Rudanella lutea DSM 19387: one gene and its partner. The protein of the gene in region 2 interacts with the protein of the main gene of each other region in a pairwise test. Links are inferred from orthologs where the notes say so. Each region holds a gene or a part of one and is shown on either strand. Other genes may lie near its edges. The genes, in order: RUDLU_RS0116750 and RUDLU_RS0119485.

Region 1 (15,331 bases), 660 kb from region 2 along the record:
GGCAAACTCTACCCGACTTTGCCCTCTGACGGGGGTAACCGGGTTGTCAAACATGAAGTTGTTCCAGTTAATTTCCAAAGCATAATGAATACTCAGACGAGCTCTTTTCCCCTTAATTAAAGTCGGACGCTGCCCAAAACTGATGCCAACAAACCGTGAACCAATTGGCCGGAGTTCATAAAGAGCTGGATCGTACAATCCTGTCTCTGCAGGAATAATCAGTGTATTGAGGCCAACCAGAATATCGGTTTTGACACGCCAGTCGCCAGTATCGCTCCGTTTCTTGCGTAGCCGGTCTATCTTGTACTCTTTGTCAACTTGATTTGAGTCAGAGGCCGTCTTACCATCCCGTCGTACGATGATTCGAATACCACCCTCTTCACCTTGCTTTCCGTCTTTGCCGCGGGTAATCACGATGACTGTGTCCCGAAGGTACCGATCGCCATCTTTCCCTTCAATCCGAATGGATGTTTGTCCATTAGGAACAGAGTCAAGCTTCATTCCCATTTCCCGGACAATCTTATTCAGATCATAACTGGACAGATTTTTTATTGCCTCCCGATTTGGACCGTAGATAACTATCCTGGTTTGGTTCGCAAATTGTACGATCAACGAGTCGGCCGTGTGACGGGCTATCGTATTTATAGCTGTCAGACTCATCAGCAGCCCAGTTAGGATAAGTCCATTAAGTCGTTTCATTGTTTTTGGGATTTACTGTGGTTGTCTTTATTTCGTGCTGTTCGAACGAGTCGGTCAAGAAGCCCGCTTTCGTCGTCATACTCTATATCAGGATTAACTCTGGCTATTCCTTCTCCATTTTTTAACCGCCGAATTTGCTGGAACATACGGCCGATCTTTCGACTTCCCATCCCCTGCCCCGAGCTCGTTTCGACAACAGGTTCATCGGTTAGGGAAGCGCTGGAAACAGGTTCAGCTACACTCACAATAAGTGTCCGCTCGGTTTCAAGTGTTTTTGTACGCAAAGGCTGGGTGCTTTCATTTTGATTACTGTTAGCCAATCGTTCATCTTTTTCGCCTGTTTGGAGCATTCGCCCTTCCTCAACTATCGGCGCTGGTTTTTCAACTACAGCCAGGGTTTGTGTTGCTGGCTGATCGGATCTCACCATTGCCGGTTTGGGCGCTGTTACATTCTGTAACTTGCTTATGGTTGCTTCGGCTCGTCGTACTGGCGGCTCGTTCTTAGCGACAGCTTCGAACTGAGGTAAAGTAACAGAGCTACCTCCCTTATCATCCAATACTTCTACTGGTTTAGGTTGGGCCGACTTTACCTTACTGGCTAATTGCAAATCGGGCTGTTTGTCAGTACCCAACCGGGTAAGCAGGAGAACGATCAGTACACAAGCAGCTGCGGCCGACCAATACCAGAGCGGACCCATCCGGTTTACTTTCGTTTTTTCAGCAGGCCGCTGCTCGCCCTGCATTTTAGCTTGCAGACGATTCCAACCATCAGCGCTGGGTGTAACCGTAGCATTTTCAAGCTTGCGCCTGAAAAAGTCATCCAACGGTTGATCTGCTTTTGATTTGTCCATAGTTTTCTTTCTCAAGTTTTGCCAGACTAGCCTGTAACCAGGCACGCGCCCGGCTCAACTGTGATTTTGATGTTCCTTCACTAATGCTTAACTCCTGTGCGATCTCCTGATGCGAATATCCTTCGATGGCATAAAGGTTGAAAATGGTCCTGTACCCCTCGGGCAGTTGACCAACCAATCGGAGTAAATCGTCCGTTTTTAGTGCCTGATCAGCCCACTCATAATCGGGTTCCTCTGCTACTTCGTCCAATGAAATTGCCTGACGCCAAGCTTTCGTTCGCCTTAAGTACATGAGCGATTCAGTGACCATGATACGGCGCAGCCATCCTTCAAAACTCCCCTCCTCCCTGAACTGCCCAATACGCTCGTAAGCGCGCATAAACCCGTCGATCATGACTTCCTCTGCATCGCTCCTGTTGGCAATGTACCGTGTGCAGACCGCCATCATTTTTCCAGCATACCGCTCGTAAACGGCTTTCTGAGCACGACTTTCGTTTTGCTGCAGTGCCTTCACTAATTGGGTTTCAGACTGGAAAAAAGGTATAATGCGGAGCATAAAAACTGCTTTATACTGGCAAGATGCACGAACAGAACATTAGGTTGCACGGCCTACAAAAAAAGTTTATGGCAAAAAAAAGGGGCTTATAGCCCCTTCTTGTACTTTATGCCGGCTACAAAGTGTAGCCACACTACCCTCGACATCCTAAAATTGACCGGTGCTATAAGCAGCATAGCTGGCGCTATTACACCCACGTATATCCATCCGTCTGGATCACCGAAAAAGTAAAACAGAATAAATCCCAGTACCAAAGCCAAACCACCAGAGAAAGCGTAGCTTACATACATAGCCCCAATAAAATAGCCCGGTTCGATTTCGTACCGTAATCCGCAATGCGGACAGTGTTCATACATATCGTCGAAGCCTGTCAGCGAATAGAACGGTTTACGAAAAATCTTACCCTTCCTACATTGAGGACATAGCCCGTTTAACACGGCTTGTGATTTCGAGACGTCGGACATATTCTTTCTTACTGTTCCGGTACCAAAAATAAGCGACCCCTGCTACAATTAAATAAGGCGCGGCCAGCAAGTAAACAATGCCGAAGTTCAGCTCAGATGCTACCACACTGCGACCATTGCTTACTGTACTTTCAACAGTGCTCCGGCACATAGCACACTGGGCAGCCACATCTGGCACTGCAACCACACACAGCAAGGCGATTACTAATGCCGTTTTAAACCAAACGTTCATGCTCAGACTTAGTTTGAATTAATGATTGTAGTAAGGTGCAATCAGAAAATAAACGATGACACCCGTGATACTAACATACAACCAGATCGGATAAGCCCATTTTACCACCGCCTTGTGCTGCGCAATTTGACCCGATATGGCATAATATACTGCTCTCAAAACAAACCAGACTACCACAATTGAGAGCACAATGTGCGACACCAGCAGGAAATAATATACCGGACGAATCCAGCCCTGACCACCAAACGGTGTTGACTCGTTGGTAAGGTGATACAATACATAACTTACCAGGAATACAGACCCCAATGTGAATGCACTCAGCATACTCACTCGATGCCCCGCAATGTTTTTCTGTTTGATGAAGTACAGACCAATAAGAAGCAATACCGAGGTGAGTGAATTGATTACGGCATTCAGGTGAGGTAAAAACGTTGTCCAGTCACCCAGATCAACTTTCTGCCGTATTCCTAATAAAACAGCAACAGCAACCGGAATCGCAATCGAAAGAATATTGATAATTCGATTTGCCTTCCTTTCTTCTACAATTTGGACAGTTTGCATAGTGGGTAGTTATTGTTTACTGTAGATATCCAGTAACACACGAATTTCAAGAATTAGCCGATCAACATCCTTCTTATCTGTTCCATCATAGAACCCCCGGATATGACCTGCTTTATCTACTAAAACTAACTTTTCACTATGGATAAAAGTTTCGTCGGGGCTGCCGTAGCTAACCCCATGATCAACAACAGGAAGGAAGTAGCCATGCTGAGCCAGATTATAAATCTGAGCCTTGTCACCTGTTAAAAAAAACCACTTCCCTGGAATGGCTCCATACCGCTTGGCATACGCTTTTAACTGCTCAGGCTTATCGTTTTCTGGGTCGACTGAAAATGATACAAAGGTGATTTCAGGTTTTTCACGAAAGACGTCCTGAACCCGGGTCAGTTCGCTTGAGATTTTAGGGCAAACGGTTCCACAACGAGTAAAAAAGAATGATGCTACGTGGATTTTTCCTTCAATAACAGAACTATCTGTTATGCCCCCGTCCTGGTTTACAAGTCGGAACCCCGGAACAACTCGAAATACCGTATCCTCAACCTCCTGACCAAAATCATTTATTTGTTTTTGAATCAGCGGCTCACCCGTAGTAGAGTCTATGACAGGAATGTACCGTCGCAAACCGTAATGGTTTTGGCCGAATCCCTTGAGCAGTATATATGCCAAGGCCGGGACCAGCAGAACAATCAGCAGGATCCCGGCCTTTTTATTTCGTTTCATGTTATCGAAGCTGGAAGATAGATCCGCCTTCCATTAACAACGCAATCAACAGCCAAACAACGAACATGCAAGGAAGCAAGATTGCCCAAATAAGACTTTTCACTTCATGCTTAAGGTGCATGAACTCAGCCACAATATAAAAGGCCTTCACTATGGTCAGCCCCACGAAAATGGCTGTCTTTAATGTGCCAGCACCAATGGTGAAGGCAATAATAAATTCCAACGTAGTTACGGCAGCCAGAATGTAGAAAACCTTCCAAATCGTTTTGGTTTGTGCAGGTGCTACTTCCGTACCGCTATGATCTGCATGATAATTATGATCGGACATTGTAGTAGAAGTCTTAAATTAAACGAGGTAGAAGAAGGTAAACACAAAGACCCACACCAGATCAACAAAGTGCCAATAGAGACCCACTTTCTCAACCATTTCGTAATGGCCACGACGCTGATACAGACCTGTTGCGGCCCGGTAAAAAATCAGGATGTTTAAGATAACACCACTAAATACGTGCGTGCCGTGGAAGCCCGTGATAAAGAAGAATAGATCGGCAAATGCCGGCGGACCGTACTGGTTTTCGGTCAGATTTGCGCCGAAAACAGTGCGGGTAACCCACTCACCACCTACCAACTCTTTAATCTGCATTCCCTGCTCAGTACCGTGAATAAAGTGTGACCACTCCCATGCCTGACAGCCGAGGAAAGCAAAGCCGCCGAGGATCGTCCAGAGCATGTATTTCTCTACATCCGCGCGATCCATACGGTGACCAGCTTCCACAGCAAGTACCATTGTCACACTACTAAAAATCAAAACGAAAGTCATCAAACCGACGAACACCAGCGGTGCATCCACACCGTGCAGGAACGGTACAGCGTTATACACTTTCTCTGGAATTGGCCAGTAAAGATTTGAGAATTGGAAAGCTCCGTGAATAGCCGGGTCGTAGGCTGGGAAGCTGAATCGGATCAAGCCGTACGTTACGAGAAGAGCCGAAAACGTGAAGGTATCCGAGATGAGGAAAAACCACATCATCAGCTTACCATAGCTCGCGTTCATTGGTTCGACACCACCCATCCAGGTTTTCTTGTCGAATGTCGTCGTTGACCCCGTTGTCACAGTCGTCGCCATGCGTGAGTTAAAGTTTGGCGCGTAAACGCCACAGATTAATGGAAATAGATTAAAAACGCGAACAAATATAACCAGAGAACGTCCAAGAAGTGCCAGTACGTAGCAGCAATCTCGATCTGGTCCAAACTTTTAGCATGAATGTGTAAACGAAAAGCAGCTCTCAGTGCAAATAAAAGGACTATTAGCCCTGATATTATGTGAAATGCATGCAAACCTGTGAACACATACATAAATGAGCCTGCCGGATTCCCCACAAAGAATACTTTCTGGTCGACCAACTGTACCCATCCTTGAAACTGCATGTATAAGAAAGCAATTCCGGCCACAAAAGTAATGCTTATCGCCAAACGCATTAGACTGAACTGGTCTTTTTTTGCAGCCCAGTACGCAAGATGCATGGTGATACTACTAAAAATTAGCACAGCAGTGCTGTACGAAAATACAGCCGGTATGGTGTATTCGAGCCAATTTCCTTCTGCCCGACGTACCAGATAGGCGCTCGTCATGGCAGCAAACAGCATAATAATGCTTACGATGAAAAGCCACATGATGAACTTTTTAGGGTTCATCGAAAGCGTCTCTTCTGGCTCTTCGATGGTATAGTCGATACTTTCCAACTCCTCTTTCATGTCACACTTTGTCTAAGACATAAGCAATTTGAACTACTGGCAAATACAAAAAGGAACCAAACATGAGTTGCAATGCACTACGGTCAGTCCCTAATTTGACCAGGCGGAAGTTTAGGTAGAGAAAAGCTAAACCAGCCACTATGCTTACCCAGGCCGAAACTGTTCCTGTGAAGCCAAACAGAGTTGGTAAAACACTCGTTGGCAACAAGACCAGCGTAAACATGAGTACAATTAGCGCTGTATTGTATGATTTGGCGTTGGCCAACGGTAGCAATCGAAAGCCAGCTTTGCGATAATCATCATCTAACACCCAGGCAATAGCCCAAAAGTGCGGAAACTGCCAGATGAACTGAACCCCAAACAGGACCATTGCTTCCAGATCAATTGTCCCCTTCGCGGCTACACAACCGATGAGTGGTGGTAGCCCTCCAGGAATTGCCCCTACAAATACAGCTATTGGGCCTACCCGCTTAAGCGGTGTGTAAGCAAAGCTGTATAGGAGGTACGAAACAAACGATATCGCAGCAGTTAGCGGATTAAACCAGAGTGCCTGAGTTAACAGACCCACAAACAATAGTACTCCAACAAAGTATAGAGCACTCCGTTTGCTTAATCGACCAGAGGGTAACGGTCTGGTACCTGTGCGGTTCATCAATCGATCTAACTCTATCTCCAGTATCTGATTAGTTGCATTAGCAGCACCAGTAATCATCAGGCCACTGATGCTAAACAACAGAATCATTCCTGCGTTGTAGCTCTCTTTAGTTGCCAGCATGTACCCCAGTGCACCCGACAAACCCACGATTACAGCCAAACGGAGCTTGAGTAACTCTACGTACGCCTTAATTTTGGTTCGCCAACGTAACCTAGTCGAATCTTTTCTTTCCTCTACCGTCATCATGCTGTGTGCACTACTTTCCCTTCCGATGGTACTACCTGCCCTGAAAACACAACTCCTTTATTCAATAACAAAATGAGGATGAATTGTATTCCCAAAGCGATGATTGCAATGGTTAAATGGATTGGTTGTGCAAAAGCCGGCATTCCAAAGTGAGACAGCGTAATGCCGGTCACAATCTGTGCCAATGTCAATCCCATCACCCATTTGCCCAAGGCAGACAATACACCTCCCTGCTGCTCTTTATAAAACCGCCAGTACCAGAGTAACTGCGTTAAAACCACTATCCACGAAAACGAACGGTGGATAATGAACTTAATGCCGAAGTAGTTAACCCATTGATCACGGTTGGCGTTACCCAGGCGCTCAGCAACGTAATCGACCTCTTCACGAACTTGCGTCCCTAACAGAATCTGCACGAGAAGAACAATCGAACTCAGGATAAGAAAACGGTTTACAAAAGATCTGCTGCGAATCGTATCCTTTGGAATTACTCCCGAATATGACCGAGCCGTAACATAAAGCAATACCCCTACAATCACTATGGCTACCAACATATGCAGGGTAATCATCCAGGGCGCTAACAAGCTCGAAACTACTTTTGAACCAAGCCATCCCTGAAAGCCAACCAGAATAAAGGCTGCAAAGCTGAGTACCGTGATGGTACGGTCTGTTTTAAGAAAGCGTAAGGAGGAAAGAAAGGTCAGGAAAATAAAGAACCCGGTCAGCACGCCTAAGAGTCGATTTACGTACTCAATCCACGTCTTGACCGGGTTAAAGACTGTATCGGCGTAACCCCGATGACTGTAGATTTCCTGATAGTTAGACGGAAGCTGAGAGACATCCGTCGGAGGGACCCACTGCCCGAAGCATTTAGGCCAATCAGGACAGCCCATCCCGGAGCCGGTTCCTCTGACGATACCACCTGCCAAAATAACGAGGTAGATAGTAACAACGGTCAGAAGAGCCAGTCTCCGGAACTGCCGTTCATTTTTTAACTTAATGGGGTTGCTTGAACTGATCATTTAAGTTCTGAGCCTCGATTTCCTTCTCCAAACCAATCAACTCATTCTCATGCGGAAGGTTTGACTCGGGAGTTTGTGAATAAGGCACGTTTTGCGGGATAAAGTCATCCTTCGCACCAGGCTTGCTGTAATCGTATGGCCAACGGTACACAGCAGGGATTTCGCCTGGCCAGTTACCATGACCTGGCTCAATTGGAGCAGTCCATTCCAGCGTGTTTGACTTCCATGGGTTCTGTGTGGCTTTCTTACCCCAGAACATGCTGTACACAAAGTTGTACAGGAACAAGAACTGAGAGCCAAAAGCGAAGATGGCAGCAATACTGATGAACGAGTTCATATCAGCAAAGATGTTCTTCGTGTAGTCGTAGCTAGTAAATGCGTAATAACGACGTGGGAAGCCTGCAATACCCGTGTAGTGCATTGGGAAGAACACGCAGTAGATACCGATAAAGGTCATCCAGAAGTGCACATAACCCAGTTTATCGTTCATCATCCGACCAAACATCTTGGGGAACCAGTGGTAAACCCCAGCCAACAGACCGAAAGCTGAAGATGCACCCATTACAAGGTGGAAGTGAGCAACAACGAAGTAGGTGTCGTGCAATTGGATATCCAGTGCTGAGTTACCGAGAATCAGACCCGTAACACCACCTGAAATAAAGAACGATACCAGACCGATTGAGAACAACATGGCCGGTGTAAACCGGATGTTACCCCGCCAAAGGGTCGTAATATAGTTAAACGCCTTTACAGCCGAAGGTACCGCGATAATCAGCGTAAGGAACATGAAGATCGATCCCAGGAACGGGTTCATACCTGTCACAAACATATGGTGTGCCCATACGATGAACGCCAGGAACGCAATACCCATCATTGAGGCAATCATAGCACGATAGCCGAAGATTGGCTTACGAGCATTTGTCGCGATGATTTCAGATGTAATACCCAAGGCAGGCAACATCACAATGTAGACTTCTGGGTGACCCAGGAACCAGAACAAGTGCTGGAACAGGATTGGGCTACCACCTACGTTCGGCAATGCCTCACCGTTGATGTAAATCTCTGACAGATAGAAGCTGGTACCAAACGACCGGTCGAAGATCAGCAACAAGGCAGCTGAAAGAAGTACTGGGAATGAGATCAGACCAAGTACAGCCGTCAGGAAAAATGCCCAGATTGTCAGGGGCAACTTGCTGAACGACATCCCGCGCGTACGCAGGTTGATAACCGTTGTGATGTAGTTGATACCACCCAGCAGCTGAGACACGATAAACAAGGCCATACTGCTCAGCCAAAGCGTCATACCGAGTTCTGAACCGATGTGCGCTTGTGGCAAAGCACTCAGAGGTGGATAAATAACCCAGCCACCTGCAGCAGGTCCTGTTTCTATAAACAGCGACGCAAACATGAGCAAACCGGCCAGGAAGAAGAACCAGTATGACAACATGTTGAGAAAGCCCGACGCCATGTCACGTGCCCCAACCTGAAGCGGAATCAGGAAGTTTGAGAACGTTCCGCTCAAACCGGCTGTCAATACAAAGAACACCATGATGGTTCCGTGCATTGTTACAAGAGCCAGGTAAAAGTTCGGATCGAGTTTATTTGATTCGTTAATCCAGCTTCCAAGAATAGGCTTCAGGAAGCTAAGATTCATGTCGGGAAAACCTAACTGAAGACGGAAGATAACTGACATGCTAATGCCAATGATCGCCCAAATAATACCTGTGATAAGGTATTGCTTCGCAATTGTCTTGTGATCTTCAGAAAAGACGTAAGTGCGTATAAAACTCTGCGGCTCGTGGTGCTCGTGCTCCGCAATGTGAGCCGTTGTCGCGAGGTTGGTTTCTACAGTCGCCATCTTTTATGTTCGTAATTGTCGTTTTTTAACGTAATGAAACACTGGCTGCTACACCGCCACCCTGCTCGGTTGAAGCTGTAGTACTGTCTGATGGTGCCGCAGCATCAGCAGGCAGGTACTTAGCAGCCTTAGCTTTGAGGTTGGCTGGAATACGCGACGCATATTCAGGAAACGAAGTCAACAGTGGCTTCTGTTCAGCACACCACTTCTTCCACGACTCTTCGTCTTCCACGATCAGACGAATACGCATTGAGAAGTGACCACGTCCACAAATTTCAGTACAGGCAATCTCGTACGTGAAGTCTTGGTTGTTCAGCTCATTCTTCATCTGCTCCGTAGTTTTGTCAGCTACGAACCAGAAACGAGTCGGCATACCTGGCACGGCGTCCATCTTAACACGCAAGTGAGGGATGAACACGCTGTGCAATACATCTCGAGCACGAATTTTCAATGCGATAGGCTTACCCACCGGGATGTGCAACTCCGTTGTCGACGTAAAGTCATCAAAAGCTTTCTCATCCGAGAAGTCGATTCCCGTGTCGTTATTGTTGTCGATAAGCTTGTAGTTGAAGTTGCCAAGCTTATTATCGTCAACACCCGGATACCGCACAATCCAGTTGAATTGCTTACCGACGATCTCAACTTCCTGAGCGTTAGCAGGTGCCTCCGACATGATGTCGCGCCATGCACGCCAGCCAGTAAACACCATAATTGCCATAACGATTGCCGGAATCACCGTCCAGATCAACTCTAACTTATGGTTCTCAGGATAGTAAGCAGCTTTGTAGCCCTTCTTAGCCTGATACATGTACGAGAAGATAAAAAGTACAGCGTTGGTAATCAGGAATGCCGCCGTAACGATTGCCATGCAGATCCAGAATAAAGAGTCGGTACGACGACCATGTGGAGATGCTGCTTCAGGCAAGAAGTACTGCGTAGAATGTAAGAACGACCAGGTAGCGGCAATAGTCCCCAAAACCAGGAAGACCAGAAACATGGCTCCGTTGATTTTGTTACTGTAGCCTGTGTAGGAATTTTCTTCTTCTGGGCCATTTACGCCACGCACGACGGCTGCCATACGGGACACCACCAATGCTGCAAGGGCCAGAAAGATTACAGCTAATAAGCCAACTATGTAGACCATACTAGTACGGGGATGTTAAATGTCGTGATGAATTGCTTCTTCAATCATCGGGTGATTCTTCGGATACAAATTCGCCTTGGCAAGCTGCGTCGATACAGACCACATAAAACCACAAGCGAAAATCAGAATCATACCAAACTCAATAGGGCCAAAACCACCATGTTCGCCAACGGTACCAGGCATAATGTTGGTGTAGAAATCAAAGTAGTGACCAACAATAATACCCCAGCAAGCGATCTTCATAAAGATGTTCGTCCGCTTTGCATCTCTTGTCATTAAAACCAAGAATGGAAAGACAAAGTTTAAGAACAAGTTGATAAAGAATGGAGCCTGATAGATACCACCATACCCGCTGAAACGCTCCCGATAATAGATGGTTTCTTCTGGTAAGTTGGCGTAGTAGATAAGCATGAATTGAGCAAACCAAACGTATGTCCAGAAGATACTGAACGCAAACATGAACTTGCCTAAGTCGTGCAGGTGATTCTCATTTACTGCCTGCAGATAACCACGCTCCTTGAGTGTTACAACCGTCAGTGTGATTACGGCCAGACCTGTTACGTGCCAGCTTGCAAGGGTGTACCAGCCAAACATAGTTGAGAACCAGTGCGTGTCAATCGACATCACAAAATCCCAGGCAGATGTAGAAGAAGTTACCGCAAACACTACAAGGAAAGCTGTAGCGAACTTGATGCTTTTCTCATAATACTCAGTACCTCCATTCAGGTCTTCCTGAAGAGAGAAGTTCCGTAGTACGCGCCACAAACCATACCAGGCAACGAAGTAAACTACAATTCGAATCACATAGAATGGCGTATTCAAAAAGCCACTCTTACCAGCAATGATTGGATCGTAATGTTCGCTGTTGGGATCGTAGAGATCATGGTGAGTCCAGTGGAACAGATCATGACCCGCAACGAAAAAGGTAATCAGCATTACAATACCTGTTACAGGCAGAAAAGCAGGCATGGCTTCAGGAATACGCTTGAAGACCGACGACCAGCCCGCCTGAGCCAGATAATTGTACGAAATAAAGAACATACCGATAACTGAAACGCCAGTAAAATAAACTGCATTCAGCCAAAGGTTGGCCCACAATCGAGTGGTCCACTTAAAACCATGTTCTCCTTCATGGCCAGCACTATGTCCCTGGCCTTGGACTACTTCGTGTGAGTGATCGCCAACACCCGATGCAAGCAGAAACGCTCCAATCGCGACGAGTACCACACCTGCGCCAATACCAATCATTAATCGGCGCTTCGACTCGCTCGTGAATTCGTACTCTTGCTCCAGCGATGGAATTGCGTGAACAGATGCCATTTTTAACCGTTTGAGAGTTTCAGGTTTCAGGTTTCAATCGTAGTGATAGAACATTCAGATTATCAAGACTCGGAAACCTGAAACACTATTGAAACTTGAAACAAAAATTTATCCTTGCTGTAGTTTATGAACGTACTGAACAATCTTCCAGCGTTCTTCAGGAGTCATTTGAGAGCCATGCGGCCACATACGACCCTTTCCGTGCGTAATTACATGGAAAATGTGGCCGTCATTCATGGTCTTGTAGGCATCTGCTGAATAACTCGGTACACCTTTGTATTGCTTACCAACCAGACCGTCACCTTTGCCACCTTCACCATGACAATGCTGGCAATAGCGGCCATATAGCAACTTACCTTCTTCCAGAGTTTTCTCGGTCTCTGGAATGGGGTTAGTCAGGGTACGTTCAGCAATGGCAATGCTGTCTTTGGGAATGTTGTAGATCATCAGATCTGCCGATGCACTATCACCTTCACCGAAACGGGTATGGTAGTTCGGACGAGCAATTGTTCCCTGAGCTGGCATTCGCATGTTCAAGCCCATTGGGTTAACCGTATTCGAGTCAATTTGCCTGTACGGCTCATACCCAACCGGGTAATACATATTGGGAGCGAATTCCGACCCAGTGTCGTTATGACCCTTCGAGCATGAAGTGCTAAGAATCGCAACGCCCAGGAAGGTAAGAGACGCTAGTGTTAACTTCTTCAGTATCATTGTCGATCTTACCATTAAAACTGCTTAACGTTTACTTCGGCCGCTCCGGCGTCTTTCAGAATTTGCTCAATCCGTCCTTCCACAAGCTGATTTTTGCTCAGGTCGATGGCCATAGCAAACTTGTTATCCGTAGTCCGAAGATCGAACATTAGCGGCTTGACACTGGGTCCGAGGCCATTCGATACAAGGAACGTACCCACCATACCGAGTGCACAGAAAAGTACCGTTAGCTCGAAGATAACCGGAATATAAACTGGGAAGGAATAAGAATCCTTACCCCCTACGACCATCGGCCAGTCGAACTTCTCTGTGTATGCTGTCAGCGAAAGTGCTGTAAGCGTACCCGTCAAACCGAACAGGAAAGCCGCGATACCCAGGCGTGTGCGGGGGTGTCCCAGCGCCACATCAAGGCCGTGAATTGGAAATGGGGAATAAACTTCGTGAATACGAACCCCTGCTTGTTTTACTTCTTTGACAGCTTTCAGTACCACATCATCATCATCGAAGATGCCTACCAGAAACTTGCCGCCATTGCCGTGTATATCTGCCATTGTTTCGTGAGTCTCTAAGTTTTATTCTACGTCTTTGTTAAACGTAGGGTTAGCAACACGCTCGCCTTTAGCCACACCTGATACAGATTTAGGCAGTTTCTCTGATGAAGACTTAATAATCGTCTTTACCTCCGCCATGTTCACAACCGGCAGGAACTTAGAGAACAACAGGAACAACGTGAAGAACAAACCAAACGAGAAGATGTAATCGCTGATGTCGAACAGAGTTGGGTGAAACATGGCCCAGCTCGATGGCAGGTAGTCGCGGTGCAGTGAGGTTACGATAATCACGAAACGCTCAAACCACATACCAATATTCACAACAACCGACAACACGAACGTCCAGATTACCGAGCGACGAATAGTACGTGACCAGAACAGCTGCGGAGAAATTACGTTACAGGTCATCATGGCCCAGTAAGCCCACCAGTAGGGGCCAGTTGCCCGGTTGATAAACGCGTACGTTTCGAACTCTACGCCTGAATACCAGGCAATGAAGAATTCTGTCAAGTAAGCAATACCTACAATCGATCCGGTCAGTGTGATTACCTTATTCATCGATTCGATGTGCTCAACCGTGATGTAGTCTTCCAGGCGGAATACTACGCGGATGATCAACATCAGGTTTTGCACCATAGCAAATCCAGAGAAGATAGCACCAGCAACGAAGTAGGGCGGGAAAATAGTGGTGTGCCAGCCCGGAATCACCGACGTTGCAAAGTCGAATGATACGATGGTGTGTACAGACAATACGAGTGGTGTTGACAGACCAGCCAGAATCAAGCTCATGTACTCGTAACGAGCCCATGTTTTAGCCGAACCATTCCAACCCATCGACAGAGCACCGTAGATGTAGCGAGACACTTTGCTACGAGCCCTGTCGCGGATGGTAGCCAGGTCAGGAATCAGACCCATGTACCAGAACACCAACGATACCGTAAAATACGTACTGATGGCAAACACGTCCCATACGAGAGGTGACTTGAAGTTTACCCACAACGAGCCGAAGGTATTTGGCAGCGGCAATGCCCAGTAAGCCAGCCAGGGGCGGCCCATGTGCATTACGATAAAGCTTGCTGCACAGATAACGGCAAAAATCGTCATGGCTTCTGCTGCCCGGTTAACGGCGGTCCGCCACTTTTGGCGGAACAGCAGAAGAATGGCGGAGATCAGTGTACCGGCGTGACCGATACCTACCCACCATACGAAGTTGGTAATATCCCAGGCCCAACCGATAGTCTTGTTCAGGCCCCAAACGCCCAAACCTTCCCACCAAGTCCAGAATACACAAGCGGTTCCGTAGATCAATACTACAACCGAAATGGCAAAAGCAATCGTCCACTCGCGGGTGGGACGGCCTTCTACCTGTCTGCTCACGTCCTCCGTTACATCGGCATAGGTTTTCCCACCGGTAACAAGCGGAGTTCTTACGGACGAAGTGACATGCATGGTTTTATCTCAATTAATTACGTTGGCTCACTTAAAAACTACGCTTGCGACTCCTGAACAGACTTCTGTTTCGGCTCTTCGTCTTTGTTACGAATCTTGGTCAGATACGAGATCTGTGGCCGAACGTTGATTTCTTCCAGTACGTGGAAAGCCCGCGACTCCAGTTCTGAAGCCAGTACTTTCGAAATTGTGCTTTCAGGATTGTTCATATCCCCAAACACAATTGCATTCGTTGGACAGGCCTGCGCACAGGCTGTCTGTACTTCGTCGGGCAACAACCGACGACGCTCTTTCTTTGCATTCAGCTTACCTTCCTGGATACGCTGCACGCAGAATGAGCACTTCTCAATCACACCCCGTGAACGTACGGTTACGTCTGGGTTGATGACCATCTTACCGAGGTCATTGTTGAAGTGGTAATCGAAGTTGTCGTTGTCGAAATATTTAAACCAGTTGAACCGGCGAACTTTGTACGGACAGTTGTTGGCACAATAACGCGTACCGATACAACGGTTGTACGTCATCTGGTTCAGA
Region 2 (15,371 bases):
GAGTGCTCCCAGGCTTGCAGAGTGTACTGCTGCAACCGTAAATCGGCAACAGCCAGCGTGAGCGGGCGACCGTTCAGGTCGAGCTGCCAGGAGGGACGTTGAAAAAGCTGATGAATTTCGTCAACGCCCGCTTCCACACACACCAAAAGCGGGTTACGGCCAATCCGCTTGTACTGAATAGCCGGGTACCGATAGGCATAACCGCCCGGCCCTTGTTCGTCGTGGTTATGGAAGAGTGTATAGTCAGGGCCAACAGCAGTAGCAATAGCACCCCGAAAAGCAGAAAGTTCGTTACGGTCGATTGATGCATCGAACCGAATGGTGAGGTAGCGGATACGTTTCAAAAGTGTGGTTAAAGCAAGGTTAAAACTTAGGATTCGCAAAAATAGAAGAAGTGTAATACGATGTATATGACGTATCACTTTTTTGCGATTTTTTTTGCCTTACTCCCAAACACTTTCCGCCACTTACTCAAGTCACTCAGTATTTACTCACATTTTAAGACCTTATAGGCATGAACAATACCAGAAAACCCGTTTCTTTGCCATAGAATACTATTTCAATAGACTATAAATACTAATACTCTATCTGGAATAGGGACAATACCAATCACCCTGTGACCGTACGCGTGTCGCCCATCGTTACTGCCTGTTTATGGAACTGATCGAAAAACAAACCGCCCCGCTGAATCCATTTGCCCGCCTGTTTGTCTTGCTGTGGGTAATTGCCTTAGTGGCTGTTGCTGGGTTCAGGGCCGTGAAGCCGGCCATATCGAAAGAAGTTCTGCATGTTGAAACAGGGAAAAAAGTCGTTCTGATTCGCCATGCTCGCTAACGGCCCCCTGCCCACCCTACCCGACAAACTGCCCAACGTGGGCACCACCATTTTCACCGTAATGTCGGCACTGGCTACCCAGACAGGTGCCCTCAACCTGTCACAAGGGTTTCCGAGTTTCCCGGCCGACCCGGCCCTGCTGGCCCTGGTAACCGAGGCTATGGCCCAGAACCATAATCAGTATGCTCCCATGCCGGGCGTGCCCGATCTCCGCGAGGCTATTGCGACTAAGGTACAGGCCGATTACGGGGTTGCTTACCACCCTGCCGACGAAATCACGGTGACTTCGGGTGCGACCGAAGCGCTCTCCGTAGCCATCTCAACGGTGGTACAAGCCAACGGTGCGGGCGGTGGTCCCGATGAGGTGATTGTATTCGAACCTGCTTACGACAGTTACGTACCGGCCATCGAACTAAATGGCGGGGTGCCGGTGTACGTGTCGCTGGCTCCACCCCATTATGCCATCGACTGGGATGCCGTTCGGGCGAAAATTACCCCGCGCACCCGGCTCATTATGGTCAATACGCCCCATAACCCCACGGGGCGCGTCTGGACCCGCGATGACGTGGATCAGCTGGCAGCCATCGTCGAAGCCCACAACTTATTGGTTATTAGCGACGAGGTGTACGAGCATATCGTGTTCGACCGGCAGGTCGGCGCCGGTCGGCAACATCATTCGCTCATGACCCACCCTATCCTGCGCGAGCGGACGTTTGTGTGCGGGTCATTCGGCAAAACATTCCACGTAACGGGCTGGAAAATTGGGTACTGCCTCGCCCCCAAAGCGCTGACAGCCGCTTTTCGGAAGATTCATCAGTTTGTGACGTTCAGCGTCCCGACACCCATGCAGTACGCCCTCGCGCGGTACCTGCAACAGCCCGAACACTACCAGAGCCTATCGGCATTTTATGAGCGAAAACGGGATACGTTTCTCGATGCCATCGCCGGTTCGCCGTTTCGGTACATCCCGACCGAGGGCACGTTTTTTCAGACGCTCGCTTACGGGCACCTCACCGACGAACCCGACACCGAACTGGCCATCCGCCTGACCCACGAAATTGGGGTGGCTTCGATTCCGTTATCGGTGTTTTATCACGACCGACGCGACTACCGGATGCTGCGTTTTTGTTTTGCCAAAGACGATGCCATGCTCCGCGAAGCCGGCTCGCGGCTGAAAGCGTGGTCGAATAGCTTGGTTTAGGGTTTTTAGTTCATCGTTTTTGGTTAAAACGATTGTCTGACAATTTTTGTAGCGACCCGGCATCCTGTGTAGCTCTGCCCTTTGCGGTCCGACGGTTCGGCCGTAGCCACACGACTTCCACATAATTTGACAACCAACCATAAACGGTAAAGCCAATCAGATTTCCAATAAGCTTTTAACGGCCTCAGCGTACGTAGAACCACTGGTGAGTTTGGTGCCTTTTTTGTCGCTCAGGACAATCAGAAACTTACCGTCGAAATGCTTCACGACCTCGCTGATGCGGTGTACATTGACCAAAGCCGAACGGCTGATCCGGACAAACGTATCGGGGAGCTTTTCGGATAAGGTGGTGATGGTATAGGAAGTCAGAAACTTCTGCCCGTCGGTGGTCGAGAGGAATACGTATTTGTCTTCGGCTTCGAAAAACGCAATCTCAGGTAGCGGGATAAGCTTGATTTTATCCCCTGTTTTGACAGAAATCGAGTGAATTTCCCTTTTGGGCTGCATCCGTTCGAGCAACTTGAACAGATTGTCGGCATTGGGAAAGTGATTGGCGCTTTCCGACCGACTTCCCAGCTCCACCACCGACCTGATTTTATGGATCGTCCGCTCCAGCCGCTCGGCCTCAATCGGCTTAAGCAGGTAATCTATGGAGTGCTCCTCAAACGCCCGGATAGCGTATTGGTCGTATGCCGTCGCAAAAATAACGAGCGGCATGTAGGTCAGGCGCGCGAGCATTTCGAACCCGTTGAGCAGGGGCATTTCAATATCGAGGAAGATCACATCGGGCCGTTGAGCCTCAACCAGGGCCAACCCCTCGGCCCCGTTAGCGGCTTCGCCAATCACCGAAAACACACCGGGCTGTTTGCCCAATAACCGTTTCAGGCGCGAAATGGCCAACGCTTCGTCGTCAATCAGGATCGTTTTAAGCGGAAAGTTCATGGTAGTAGAGCGGTGATCAGTGAGCAACGAACAGTGAACAACCAACAGTGAGCAACTAACAATGAACAGTGAACAGCTAACAGTGAGCAACCAACAGTGAGCAGTTGGCAATGGCAGTGAACAGTTGCCTAATTCCAGCAAGTAGTTCGTTGATGGTTGTTCGTTGTTCACTGTTAATTGTTCGTTGTTCACTGTTCGTTGTTCACTGCTCGTTGATGGTTGTTCGTTGTTCACTGTTAATTGTTCGTTGTCAACCTGTTGAGTTTAATTCCAAGCAGCACCTGCTTGTAGGGTTCATTCTGAAGTTCAACCCGCGCGTCATCGCCGTAGAGGAGCCGGAGCTTTTCGCTAATGCTCCGCAGACCGTAGCCACTGCCCATTTCTTCGGGAAATGCCGGGCCGTTATCGTGTACGCTCAGGAATACCCAATCGTCCTGCTGGTAAATCTTAACATCGATGCGCCCCTGCCCGGCCCGCTTGCTGATGCCGTGCTTCACCGCATTCTCGACAATGGGCTGTAACAAAAATTGGGGTACTTTCAGAGCATTGAGCGACTCGTCGGCCAGCGAAACCCCAAACTGAAGCCGGTCGCCGAAACGGACGTGTTCCACCTGTAGGTACGTCTGCACCATGTCGAGTTCATCGGCAAGGCTGCTCGTATGCGTGCCATCGCGGCCGGTTGAGTACCGAAACAGCTTCGACAACAGCAGGGTCATTTCTTCGGCCTTGTCGGGGTCATCGTGCACCAGGCTGGCAATGCTATTAAGGGCATTGTACAGAAAGTGCGGGTTTATTTTGGCCTGAAGGGCGTCGAGTTCAGCCCGTGTTTTGAGCTTCTCCATGTTGAGCAGTTCAAACTCCTGCTCAGTTATCTTGCGCGACAGTTGCCGACCCTGCCGGAGCACGTACAGAAACAGATTACCCACCAGCAATCCGCCCAACACGTAAAAATACCAGGGCGCCGATTGGGTACTCAATGGTTGTTGCGTAGCCTGCCGGGCGAGTTGCCTGAACACCTCTTTCCCAAACAGCATGTACGTCACCCAGGCCATAGTCACGTAAACCGGTACAATAGCAAGGCTAACCAGCAGGTGCCGCACCCAAATGCGCCGAATGGCCCGGTCTAACCAATCGGACATGAAATAGACCAGCAGAAACACCGTGACGCCCTCGGTCAGATTCTGCCAGACGATGAACCGGTTCAGGTCGGCGATGAGCTTGTTGCCCGACGTGACAATCAGATTGGTGAAGTACACAATGCCGCTCACGCCGTACATGAGCAAGGCCCCCAACACCATCCCGATCAAGACCCCCCAAACGGGTTTTTTGAGCAGATACGTGAGTGTAATGGGTGTGGCCGGGAGTTTGGTCCGCTCCACGTTGTGCGCCCGGCCCGTGAACGACATCGAAACCCCCGACAGGTCAGCGCCCGTGAGGTCGGCACCGGATAGCCCGCTGAAATTGAGGTTGGCCCCGGTCAGGTCAGCATCCACAAACGAGGCATTCACCAGCGACGAAAAGCTGAGGTTGGCGTTGTGGAGCGTGGCCCGGCTGAAATTGGCCCCCGACAGGTCGGAGAAGCTGAAATCGGCATCGGTCAGGTCGAGCCCGCTAAAATCGAAGTGGGCCAACGCCGAGCCCCGCATCCGCACAGGCCGTGCGGGCCGGTTGGACGATTGGTGCAATTGTCGTTCGAGTTGTTCGCGGGTCATAAGCTTATTTGCACTTTTCCAGCATAGGTGCAATCTGCGACTGCCCCCAGTTGGGCGAGAGGTCGCTCTTGGGTTTAAAGGTAGCAAATTTCTCGGCCGCCTTTTTCAGCACCGGGCAGGCTGTAGCTGGTCCACCCCCAAACTGTTCGGGTGTGTACATAAGCGAGGAGCCTTCGAGCACATACAGGCGCGGGTTGTCGGGGTTGAGTGCTTTTGCTTTCTCGATGCCCGCCTGAAACAGCGGGCCGTACTGTTGCCAGCGGGCCATTGGGTCGACCACCATCCGGGCCTGCGCCACGTAGGCCCGCAACACGGCCAACTCGTCGTTATCGGGTGAGAGGGCATCGGCGGCTTTCAGGTGGGCATCGGCTTTGTCGAGATAGGCATCTTTTTCGGCCGCATCTTTCCCCATAAAGCCCAGAAATACGTACTCAAGCCCGGCATAGTAGCGCGGCAACCACTCTTTGGTTTCGACGCTCGCGATGCGCTCAAATCCGTTGGCCGCAGCCAGCATGTCGGCCGGGGGCGTTTTCATATTCTGGCTTTTCAGCGTATTCAGGGCGGCCGTCATAGCCTGCGTGTACTGTTCCGACTGAGCTACTACCGGACTAACCAGGCCCATCAGGGCTGCAACGAGAGATACAATCAGGGTTTTCATACTGAAATAAGTAAAAGTTAGACGTTTGGAGTTAAAAGGGTGGTCGATGGCGCGGGATCAGAGTTTGTTCAGGTCGACTTTGGCGCGCTTGCCAAGCATGATGACACCACCCACAAAAAAGGTGCGGTACGAGGTGGGGCCTACGGTGTAGCGGGTTCGGCCGGGCTGCCCGTCGGGGTTGGCTGCGTACCGGTACGTAAATACGTTGCGGGTGTTGAGCAGGTTATCCACTGAGGCATAGATCACCACAAAATTGCCCTTGAACGCCGTGATATAATTGGCCGAAAAACTCACGTTGTGTACCGGCGGGGTACGGTCGGTCAGAAACTCGCTCTCGGGTCGGTTCGGGTTGTAGTAAGGGCGACCGCTCGTGTACGCATAGGTCAGGCCCAGATTCGTCCTGATTTTTTCGACATACCGGCGGGTAATCAGGCTCAGGTTGTGGGTCGATACAAACGTGGGCGTAGCCTGGGTAAGGTAATTCCGAAACAGTCGCTTCGTATCCACATAGCTATACGTTACCCAGTAATCGAGGCCTTTGATACTTGTCTGATCGCGCCAGAACACGTCAAATCCCCCGGCGTACCCTTTACCCGTGTTATTGGTCTGGCCAATGGGAAACCGGTACGGATTACCCAAATCGGCTCTCCAGTCGAAGCCAGCCACGGCACTCGTATCCACCCGCTCACGCACCAGTTGAGCGTAGTTTTTGTAAAATGTCTCGACCCGAAACGTCCGCTTGTTTTTGATTACCTGATAGTTCAGAATCAGGTGGTCGGCCCGCTCGTACGCGAGGGTTTTGTTCCGAAACAGGTAGTTGTAATCGGGCGTCTGGTAAAACTGCCCGGCCGCCAGCGACACCTGGCTGTAGGCTCCTGTTTTGTAAGCCATCGACAGGCGCGGAGCCACGTTCATTCGGCCAATCACCGAGGTATATTCGGCACGGCCTCCGAGTTGCACCGCCAGTTTCCGGCCCGCATACACCTGCCATTCGGCAAACGTAGCCGCGTATTGGTCGGTTAGGCTGAAGGCGTTACCAAATACGGTGTTACCAAGCCGGATCGCGTGCCATTCGGCCCCGAAAAGGAGCTGACCGTTGCCGGGGAGCGCACGGGTCAGCACGGCCCGCACCTGCGCCCGACTGTTCTGCCGCGAAAAATCGAACGCGCCCATGGTCATGTCGTCGGTGTCGTGGCTCAGCGAAACGCCCGTGTTCAGAGCCCATTTCCCTTCATCCCACGAGTCGGTGTACGTGGTGTTGATAAACAGATTCCGGTTGTGCTGATCGAGCGTAGCACGACCCGTTTCGTTACCCGCCTGCGCCTGGGCCGGGTCGCGGAAAACCATCGCCAACCGCGAATCCGAATACATACCGTAAGCCTTGATGAGGCCGTTTTTAGTGGGCTGATACCGGTACGTCATGGAGGTACCGCCATAGACCGGGGCTTTGAGCCACTCCACATTTTGGGGCACCAGCGCGAAAAACGGGCGCAAGTCACCATAGTAGAGCGAGGCCGACACCGACGATTTCTCGGTGGCATTGTCGTAGGTAACACCCGCGCTTGCCAGATTCAGGCTCAGGCTAACGCCGTCCCGCGAGCCTTTATCAGTTGTGTTGAGCAACAACACACTCGACAGGGCCTGCCCGTACTGCGCGGAGTAGCCGCCGGTGCTGAACGATGTACCTTTGAACTGGAAGGGATCGAAGCGACCCCGCTGCTGCACATCGGGCAGGGATGAGAAAAAGGGATTCTGCACGATCAGCCCATCAATCACCACTTTGGCCTCCAGGTTTGAGCCACCGCGTACAAACAGGCCCGCCTGCTCGCCCACGCGCTGGGCACCGGGCATGAAGTTGACGGCCCCGGTGATGTCGGCCGCGGCCCCGGCAATATTCACAATATCGAGCGCCTTCAGCATCGTCATCTTTTTCGTATCCGACGCTTCAAACGCTCCCGCCGTAATCACCACGGTATTCAGCTCGTTGGCCGATTCCGTCATTCGAACCGTCAGCTCCATCGGGGCACCCGTGAGCTTCAGGAGCTGGGCATAATTCTCGAAACCGACGAAAGTCACCAGTAGCGTAGCGGTATCGCGCCGGGTGGTTGTAAACCGAAAACTACCCGTGCTGTCGGCATTAGCCCCATCGTAGGTGCCTTTGAGGTAGATGTTGGCCCCCGGCAGAGCACGGCCGCGCTCGTCGAGCACGCGACCCCGGAGCTGGGTTTGGGCCGATGCTCCGGTGGCTATCAGCGTGAAGAAAAAGAAAAGGTAAATAGGCTTCATGGCTTGGGAAACGGGGTGTTCAGGTTGTATTTGCCGAAAACGTCTCGCCCGACAACCGGCCTGCCCTGGGCAATGCCAGCCCCAACCAAGGATCGGTCGGGGTGTCGTTTGATTGACGATTCAAACGTACAGCCCGCTTCCGGCGTTATTCCCTAAAATCAGACGAACGCCCGACCCACGGGAGTCAACTGCCCATTTTTGCCGACAGAATTATGCTCAACTTACCCGAAATCTCCCACCTCCTGTATCAGAAAGTAGTCTTGTGGTTTAATAGTGCTGTTCGTTTCCTGCCCGAAATCGGCATTGCTATACTGGTTATTTTACTGGCCCGTTTCCTGTCCAACGTGGTCAGCCGGGTCATTGCGGGCGGGCTGGGGCGCGTAAGCGACAATGCCTCGCTGGTGGGGTTGTTGGGCACCGTAGTCCGGATTATGATTCTGGCCGTTGGTCTGTTTGTTGCCCTCGGCGTACTGGGCCTCGACAAAACCGTGACCTCACTGCTGGCCGGTGCGGGGGTCATTGCTCTGGCGGTGGGCTTTGCCTTTCAGGATTTGACGGCCAACTTTATTTCGGGCTCCATGATTGCCATTGCCCGCCCCCTCCAGACCGGCGACACCGTCGAAACCAACGGGTTTACAGGCCGGGTAGTCGAGGTGAAGCTCCGATCCATTGTGCTTGATAACGGGCAAGGCCAAACCATCGAAATTCCGAGTAAGGATGTGTTTCAGAAGCCGATCACCAATCATTCGCGCTCGGGCCAACGGCGGCTCGAAGTCTCGTTCGGGGTTTCGTACCTCGACGATCTGGAGCGGGTACAGCAGGTAGCCCTCGGCGCCATTCGGGCCTTGCCGTTTGTCGAAGCCAATTACCCGGTGCAGGTATATTTCCGATCGTTCACGCTCGACAATATTCAGGGGTACGTCTGGTTCTGGATCGATGGACGCACAACTTCACAACCCGAAGCCCAGAGCGAAGCCATCAAAGCCATCAAAGCGGCTTTCGAGCGCGAACAGATTTTGCTGATGTTCCGCCCCGATACGCTTGACCTCAAAAAGCGGCTGTCAGAAACGGGGGGATGAGATGCCCCCTTTACACCGAAAAACCACCCCTAACCCCCTCCTGAAAAACAGGAGGGGGCGGTAATAACGTCAACCCTGTGTTACAAAAGAGAAACCTAAAAACTCTCTGCCTGACCGGTAAACGCCCCCTCCTTGAATTAAGGAGGGGGTTGGGGGTGGTAAACTTTTCGGGAGGGCGCTCCGTCGGTCCGGTTTTTTGGGGCTCAATTCGGCATAAACCGGCGGTCGCTGAGGAACTCGGTATCGGTGAGGGTGCGCAGAAACGCGATTAGGTCGGTTTGTTCCTGCCGGGTCAGGGTAAAGCCTGATTTGAGCGCCGGGTCGAGGGTGGGTGAGTCGGTGATGCCGCTTGCGTAGTGGGTCAGCACCTGCTCCAGTGTCCAGAAACGTCCATCGTGCATATACGGGGGCGTACGCTCCACGTTGCGCAGGCTCGGCACCCGGAATTTGTAGCGGTCGGCGGGGTTGAGCGAAATAGCCCCCCGGCCAATGTCATCTACTTTAGCCGTCGGAATCCGGGGCAGGCCGTTGTTGCGAAACGAGCCATCGGTAAACAAATCGGTAGCGTGGCAACTCGCGCATTTAGCCTTGAATACAGTGAGCCCCCGGGTTTCGGTATCGTTCAGGGCCGGGCCCTCACCCCGCACCGCCTTGTCGTACCGCGAATTGGCCGACACGAGGGTCACCATAAACTGCGAGAGGGCCTTCATCATACGTTCCGTATTGATCTCTTTGGTCCCAAAAGCCGCTTCAAACAGGCCGGGGTATTGCGGGTCTTTGCGGAGTTTAGCTAGCACATTCGCCAGCGTATCGCCCATCTCGACCGGGTTCTGAATAGGCGAAATAGGCAGTAAATCGAGGTCTTGCACGCCCCCATCCCAGAAAAACTCCCGCTGCCAGGCTACGTTCTGAATGGCGGGCACATTGCGCGTGCCGATCTGATCGCGGATGCCGTGACTCAGGGCATGGTCGGTATGGGCAAAGGCAGCCGACGGCTGATGACAAAATCCGCACGAAACGGTGCCATCGTGCGAGAGCAGGCCATCATAAAACAACGCCCGGCCGAGCGCAAAGCCCTGCACCGTCACCGGGTTTTTGGCCAGATTGTACGCCGGTTCGGGAAAATTAGCGGGCTTGTTCCAGGCCATCGGCGTAGGTTTGAAACCCGGCGTGGTGGGTTCGGGGGTGGGTTCGCTACCACCCGCTTCGTTCGGCTGGCATGCCCAGATACCGCACCAGAGTGCTACCATGCCCGCCAGTGTCATCAGGTGCCGGTACGTCATCGCTCCAGAGGGGTTATTTGCCGAAACGAAAACATACGGGCGTAGTTGTTGGCCACATCAGCCGACTCCGGCGATACCATGATGTCGGATTTCTGGGCCAAACTTAGCCGCTTCGGCCCGTCGAAAATCTTCAGTACATCGGCCCGAATCTGCACAGCCGAAACCGGTCCGGTGGTGGCCGATACCGATTGTCCGCCAAAATCGAGCGTAACTGTGCGCAGGTTATTGAGTGTGCGGGCGCGGTAGCCGCCAAACAGGCCCACATGAAACCGGTAGTTACGCTGCCCAGTCGCATCGGGGGCCACAGCAGGCGATGTGCCCTCCAGTTTCAGAAAAATGTAGCCCGTATTCCAGTCCCAGTACATGCCCGACGTATGACTCAAGCCGGGGTCCAGAACGCCCTTGCGCTGTTCAATACCCGACACGCTCCGCAAACTATCGACTCCGACCATAAACGACAGCCCGGTGTAGGGTCCTTCGGGCAGATTGTTGAGCCGGAGCGTTCGCGATGCTTCGTCGGAGGCACGCACCAGAAAATAACTGCTGTCTTGCGGAATAACGTACTCCGAGCCATCGGCCCGGCGCAGACGGATGTTGCTCACAAAATAATCGAGCCGGCTAACGGTGAATGGCTCACCAGCCGCGTTGGTGTAGGTGGCATTGCCGAGGGCAAGCGGAGCGGCACCCGCTACGTGATCGAACTGCAAGGCGAGCGCCCCCGTTTTGGGCGTCATGGTGTCGCGCCCACAGGCCCACACCAGCCCCGCCATACCTATCAGAAAGGCGTACAAATAGTGTTTCATACCAGACAACCGGTTGTGCCGGTACGTGCATAACGTTTTGGTAAGCCTCTTGGATATGCAAAATGGCCAGAAACAACAGGTATTTTGTGTACCTACACGGCTAACGCAACCGACCGGCCTACCGGAACGACAAACGCGATTCGTGTACCCCGGCCGGGGGCTGTATCAACCGTGCAGCTCCCCCCGATCAATTCGGCCCGGCGCTGCATATTTCGCAAGCCCGCACCCGAATTGGTCATCGACTGATTCATGACGGCGTCATAATCGAAGCCCTTCCCGTCGTCTTCGAGTTGGAGGAGCAGTTGGCCATCGCGCGTTTGCAGGCTTACGTGCAGCGCCCGTGCCTGCGCGTGTTTGAGCAGATTATTGATAGCCTCCTGCACCATACGGAACAGGATAATTTCACGCTCAAACCCAAGCGGCTGTATGTCGGGCTGCACACGTAGGCTGGCGGTGAGCCGCCCCGCGCCATTAAGCCGCTCAATCTCAAACGCCAGCGTTTCCACCAGGCCGAAGTCACGGATAAAGTCACCATCCAGACTTTTGCTCAGAGACCGCACCCCGCGAATGGTCTGATCAATGACCCCGTTGGTTTTTTGGGTCAGCGGTCGCACCTCGGTGAGGTCTTCGGCATCTTCGAGCTGATTGAGGTACAGTTTGGTGACCGACAGAAGCTGCCCGATGTTGTCGTGCAGTTCGCGCCCGATCGATTGCAGGGTCTGATTCTGCATTTCGATCTGTGCTTTGAGGATTTCTTCTTCGTAAGCCGCCTTCATCGCCGAACGTTCGCGCAGGTTTTCGAGCTGACGACGCTGAAAAACAAGGGCAAAGCTGACGATAAACACCGCCAGTAGCAGGAACACAACCGTGCTCGTAACGGCCAAAACGTAAACACTATCACCCATACGGTAATTTTCGGGCAGCAACCAGGAAAGCTATGGAATACAGAACTGACCGAAAGATACCAAGAACCAGATTGACCTTGAACAGACTAACCGCAAAATGGGATGATTTTTTGTAGAACGCGTGATAAAATCCGGTGGCAATGATCGACCCGGCGTAAAAGAACAGTAGCGCCGTAGCGATCCAGAAAAGGGGTTCCTGCAACAGATAGATAATCTCCTTGCTTTGTAGCAGACTCCGAAAATATAGCAAACTTATAATCAGCGCCATAACCGCCATCATGCTAAACACATCGGTAGCCGCCGAGTTGTGTTGCTGATTCAGCAAGCCGTTGTACAACCCAAACACTGCCAACACCCCGGCGGTGCCCATCAGCCAATAGCGACTCCACCGGAACACCGCCAATTTCTCCCGAAACATACACACGTACAGGGCATACTCTACCGGAAACGCCAGGCAGTAGTACACCCGGGTAATGGTAGCCTGAGCCTCCATGGTCGGAATAAACTCCAGCCCCAATTCAATCAGGCATAGATTACCAATGTATAAAATAAGCCAGCGCACCCACGGGTTTCGGATGCGCTGAAAGAAAAAGAGACCAATCAGAAAGCTGAGTGCCTGTATGATGGATACGACGTAAAAAAACATCCGGTCCGGTAAACGTTAGAAAGACAACGATGGCTCCTCACCGGTCTCACAGTTGGGTCGGCAGAGGAAATGGGCACTCAGAATTGACTCATCCTTCGGGGTACCCAAATGCGTGTGGTCCGGGCACCAGGCCACCACGTTCAGGCCTTTGAAAATACGGAAGGTAGTGGTATCGTCACCAAAATGGGAACTACTCGACGTGGAAGGCACGATGTACACCACCAGATACTCATTGGCCCCGCGCTGCCGAAACGGATAAATACGAATGCCTTTGTATCGGGTCGTATCGAAACCGGGAAGTTTGGCAACCTTCAAATTGGTGTGCGCTTCAATGCCCTTTATTTCCAGGCGAACGCTGCCAGTAGTTTTATTATCCGTTTCGCACTCGCTCCGGGGCCACCCGGCAGCCGCCCCTTTGATTTTAGCCGAACGCTCGGCATACAGCCTTTGAGCCGTTTCGTACGATATAGTTTCAGAAGAGACCGCCGTAGCCAATACCGAATCCAATGAAGCCTCGCGGGCAGTGACCGCCGAACTGTCGGCCCCCGTGGAGTCGGCCGCTGAGTCGCCTGTGGTTTTGTCGTTTGTTTGGCCAATGCAGGCGGTCAGGCAGGCCATCAGGGCTGCGTACAGGTAAAGAGGTTTAGGTGTCATAGAGTCGGTTACGTGTATGTGAGTGATTCGACAGCGAATGTCCGGCGATGCCACCTTCCAGACAACGGGGGATTTCCCGTATTTCACGACCAAAAACTACGTATCATTGCACGAAACAAATCACTCATCAATGCGTCCTCTGCTTTACCTCCTTTGCCTGCTGTGGTCGGGGCTGTCGCTCGCCCAGAACTCGGCCCAACCTACCAGCACCTACGTGCGCGACAACTACCAGAAGTTCGAGTACAAAATTCCGATGCGCGACGGTACCAAACTGCATACCGCCGTTTACGTGCCCAAAGACGCATTGGCCACCAACCGTAGCGACGGACCGAAGTACCCGTTTATGATGCAACGCACCTGCTACAGCGTGGCACCGTACGGGGTTGATAAGTACCCGCAGCAACTCGGGCCGTCGGGCACGTTGATGCGCGACAAGTACATTTTTGTGTATCAGGACGTGCGCGGCCGCTGGATGTCGGAAGGCACCTGGACCAACATGACGCCCAACGTCCCCGACGCACCGGCTGCCGTAGCGACCAAAGGCCGGAAAGCGGCAAAAACACCCGCTGCGCCCTTCACCCCCGACGAAAGCTCGGATACCTACGATACCATCGAGTGGCTGCTCAAGAATATCCCGAACAACAATGGCCGCGTGGGTCAATGGGGCATCTCGTACCCCGGTTTTTACACGGCGGCCTCGCTGCCCGATGCACACCCGGCTCTCAAAGCAGCCTCGCCCCAGGCACCGGTGTCCGACTTTTTCTTCGACGATTTTCACCACAACGGGGCCTTCATTCAGGCCTACCTGTTTACCTATCCTGTATTTGGGGTACAGCACCCCGCCCCCACCACAGAGTCGTGGTACGACAAGCAGTACATTCCGGAGTTTGTGAAGGGATTCCAGACGGGCGGACGCGATGGGTACTCGTTTCAGCTCGGCATTGGGCCGCTCAAAAACGTGACGAGCAAATACTACCCCGACAACTTCTATTGGAAAGAGACCGTCGAACACCCCAACTACGACGAGTTCTGGCAGAAACGAAGCATTCTGCCCCACCTGAAGGGCATTAAACCGGCCGTGATGACCGTGGGCGGCTGGTTCGACGCCGAGGACCTCTACGGCCCACTCAACGTGTACAAAACCATTGAGAAAAACAGCCCCGGCGCGTACAATACGCTCGTGATGGGGCCGTTTGGGCATGGCCGCTGGTCGCGCGAGACGGGCCGCACCCTCCACTCAAACATCTATTTCGGCGATAGCATTGCTACGTTCTACCAGCGCAATATTGAGGCCCGGTTCTTCAACCATTTTCTCAAAGGTGCGGGCGACGGCAAAACGGATCTGCCCGAAGCCTACCTGTTCGATACGGGCCGCAAAGCGTGGAAAACGTTTGACAAATGGCCCAGCCCGGCCGCTCAAACCCTATCGTACAGCCTGCTGCCAGACGGAGCTCTCGCTACGAATCGGGTGATGGGTTCTACCAACCCCAGTGGCAATGATTTCTCGGAGTTTATGTCGGACCCCAACAAGCCGGTGCCGTACACGGAAGACAACACCACGACCATGAGCTTTACGCCCTTCAACTACATGTCAGAAGATCAGCGTTTTGCCAGCCGACGACCCGATGTGCTCACCTTCCAGACCGATGTACTGACCGAAGACCTCACACTCGGGGGCGAAATCATGGCCAAACTGAAGGTAAGCACCACCGGCACCGACGCCGACTGGGTGGTAAAACTAATTGATGTGTACCCCGACGATGAGCCGAGCCACCCGTACCTGCCCAACAAAAACATTATCCTGAGCGGCTACCAGCAGATGGTACGCTCGGAGGTGATGCGCGGGCGGTTCCGCAACTCGTTTGAGAAACCTGAGCCGTTTAAACCGGGCGAAATTACCGACGTGAACTTCCGGCTTCAGGATGTGCTGCACACCTTCAAAAAAGGCCACCGCGTCATGATTCAGGTGCAGAGTACGTGGTTCCCGCTCATCGACCGAAACCCGCAAACGTTTGTCCCGAACATTTTCCTCGCCGACGAGAAAGACTTCCAGAAACAAACCCACCGGGTGTACAGCAGCTCGACCATTGAGGTGCAGGTACTGAAATAATCAACCGCCAAACGCTTTGAGGGGCTGGAGACAGATGACATCTTTCCGAAACAAGATGTCATCTGTCTCCAGCCCCTCAAAGCGTTTATCCACATTCAACCTACGCGGCCCGACCTACGCGGCCCGACTACTGCTGGGTCGGCGGAGGGTGGCTGAACGAATCGGTTGCCGGTGGTTCAGGTTTTCTTCCAGCACCTCTTCGGTAATGGCCCCAATGTGCAGGGCCCGTTTCATAACCGACTCAAACGGCAGGTTGAA

Evidence for each region.
Region 1: the proteins of RUDLU_RS0119485 (region 2) and RUDLU_RS0116750 interact in binary tests that used the Escherichia coli proteins (3 or more experiments, as listed by UniProt). The link is inferred for Rudanella lutea DSM 19387 from one-to-one orthologs.

The regions. Positions count from the first base shown.
Region 1 is NZ_KB913013.1:4,039,755-4,055,085, reverse strand. Bases 7,178-10,066 are described here. They hold RUDLU_RS0116750 (cytochrome c oxidase subunit I), read right to left. Parts: upstream 9,620-10,066; coding sequence 7,736-9,619; downstream 7,178-7,735. Other genes in these bases: RUDLU_RS0116745 (cytochrome c oxidase subunit II), read right to left, coding at 9,645-10,066; RUDLU_RS0116755 (COX15/CtaA family protein), read right to left, coding at 7,178-7,761. Also shown: RUDLU_RS0116805 (outer membrane beta-barrel protein), read right to left, coding at 1-699; RUDLU_RS0116800 (hypothetical protein), read right to left, coding at 696-1,550; RUDLU_RS0116795 (RNA polymerase sigma factor), read right to left, coding at 1,516-2,106; RUDLU_RS0116790 (DUF983 domain-containing protein), read right to left, coding at 2,193-2,462; RUDLU_RS0116785 (DUF420 domain-containing protein), read right to left, coding at 2,821-3,363; RUDLU_RS0116780 (SCO family protein), read right to left, coding at 3,373-4,083; RUDLU_RS0116775 (cytochrome C oxidase subunit IV family protein), read right to left, coding at 4,085-4,411; RUDLU_RS0116770 (cytochrome c oxidase subunit 3), read right to left, coding at 4,430-5,209; RUDLU_RS0116765 (cytochrome c oxidase subunit 3), read right to left, coding at 5,245-5,838; cyoE (heme o synthase), read right to left, coding at 5,840-6,739; more of RUDLU_RS0116755, read right to left, coding at 6,736-7,177; more of RUDLU_RS0116745, read right to left, coding at 10,067-10,763; RUDLU_RS0116740 (hypothetical protein), read right to left, coding at 10,779-12,083; RUDLU_RS0116735 (c-type cytochrome), read right to left, coding at 12,192-12,797; RUDLU_RS0116730 (DUF3341 domain-containing protein), read right to left, coding at 12,812-13,348; nrfD (NrfD/PsrC family molybdoenzyme membrane anchor subunit), read right to left, coding at 13,370-14,797; RUDLU_RS0116720 (TAT-variant-translocated molybdopterin oxidoreductase), read right to left, coding at 14,836-15,331. UniProt on the Escherichia coli protein: Cytochrome bo(3) ubiquinol oxidase is the terminal enzyme in the aerobic respiratory chain of E.coli that predominates when cells are grown at high aeration.
Region 2 is NZ_KB913013.1:4,693,412-4,708,782, reverse strand. Bases 1-2,929 are described here. They hold RUDLU_RS0119485 (methionine aminotransferase), read left to right. Parts: upstream 1-823; coding sequence 824-2,035; downstream 2,036-2,929. Other genes in these bases: RUDLU_RS0119480 (LytR/AlgR family response regulator transcription factor), read right to left, coding at 2,192-2,929; RUDLU_RS0119490 (hypothetical protein), read left to right, coding at 655-834; RUDLU_RS27810 (CRISPR-associated endonuclease Cas6), read right to left, coding at 1-344. Also shown: more of RUDLU_RS0119480, read right to left, coding at 2,930-2,977; RUDLU_RS0119475 (histidine kinase), read right to left, coding at 3,214-4,689; RUDLU_RS0119470 (hypothetical protein), read right to left, coding at 4,694-5,347; RUDLU_RS0119465 (TonB-dependent receptor), read right to left, coding at 5,405-7,633; RUDLU_RS0119460 (mechanosensitive ion channel family protein), read left to right, coding at 7,846-8,712; RUDLU_RS0119455 (cytochrome-c peroxidase), read right to left, coding at 8,916-9,995; RUDLU_RS0119450 (MbnP family protein), read right to left, coding at 9,992-10,798; RUDLU_RS0119445 (sensor histidine kinase), read right to left, coding at 10,891-11,703; RUDLU_RS0119440 (hypothetical protein), read right to left, coding at 11,696-12,349; RUDLU_RS0119435 (hypothetical protein), read right to left, coding at 12,365-13,003; RUDLU_RS0119430 (CocE/NonD family hydrolase), read left to right, coding at 13,134-15,113; RUDLU_RS0119425 (hypothetical protein), read right to left, coding at 15,228-15,371. UniProt on the Escherichia coli protein: Shows aminotransferase activity with methionine and histidine as substrates, and to a lesser extent also with phenylalanine.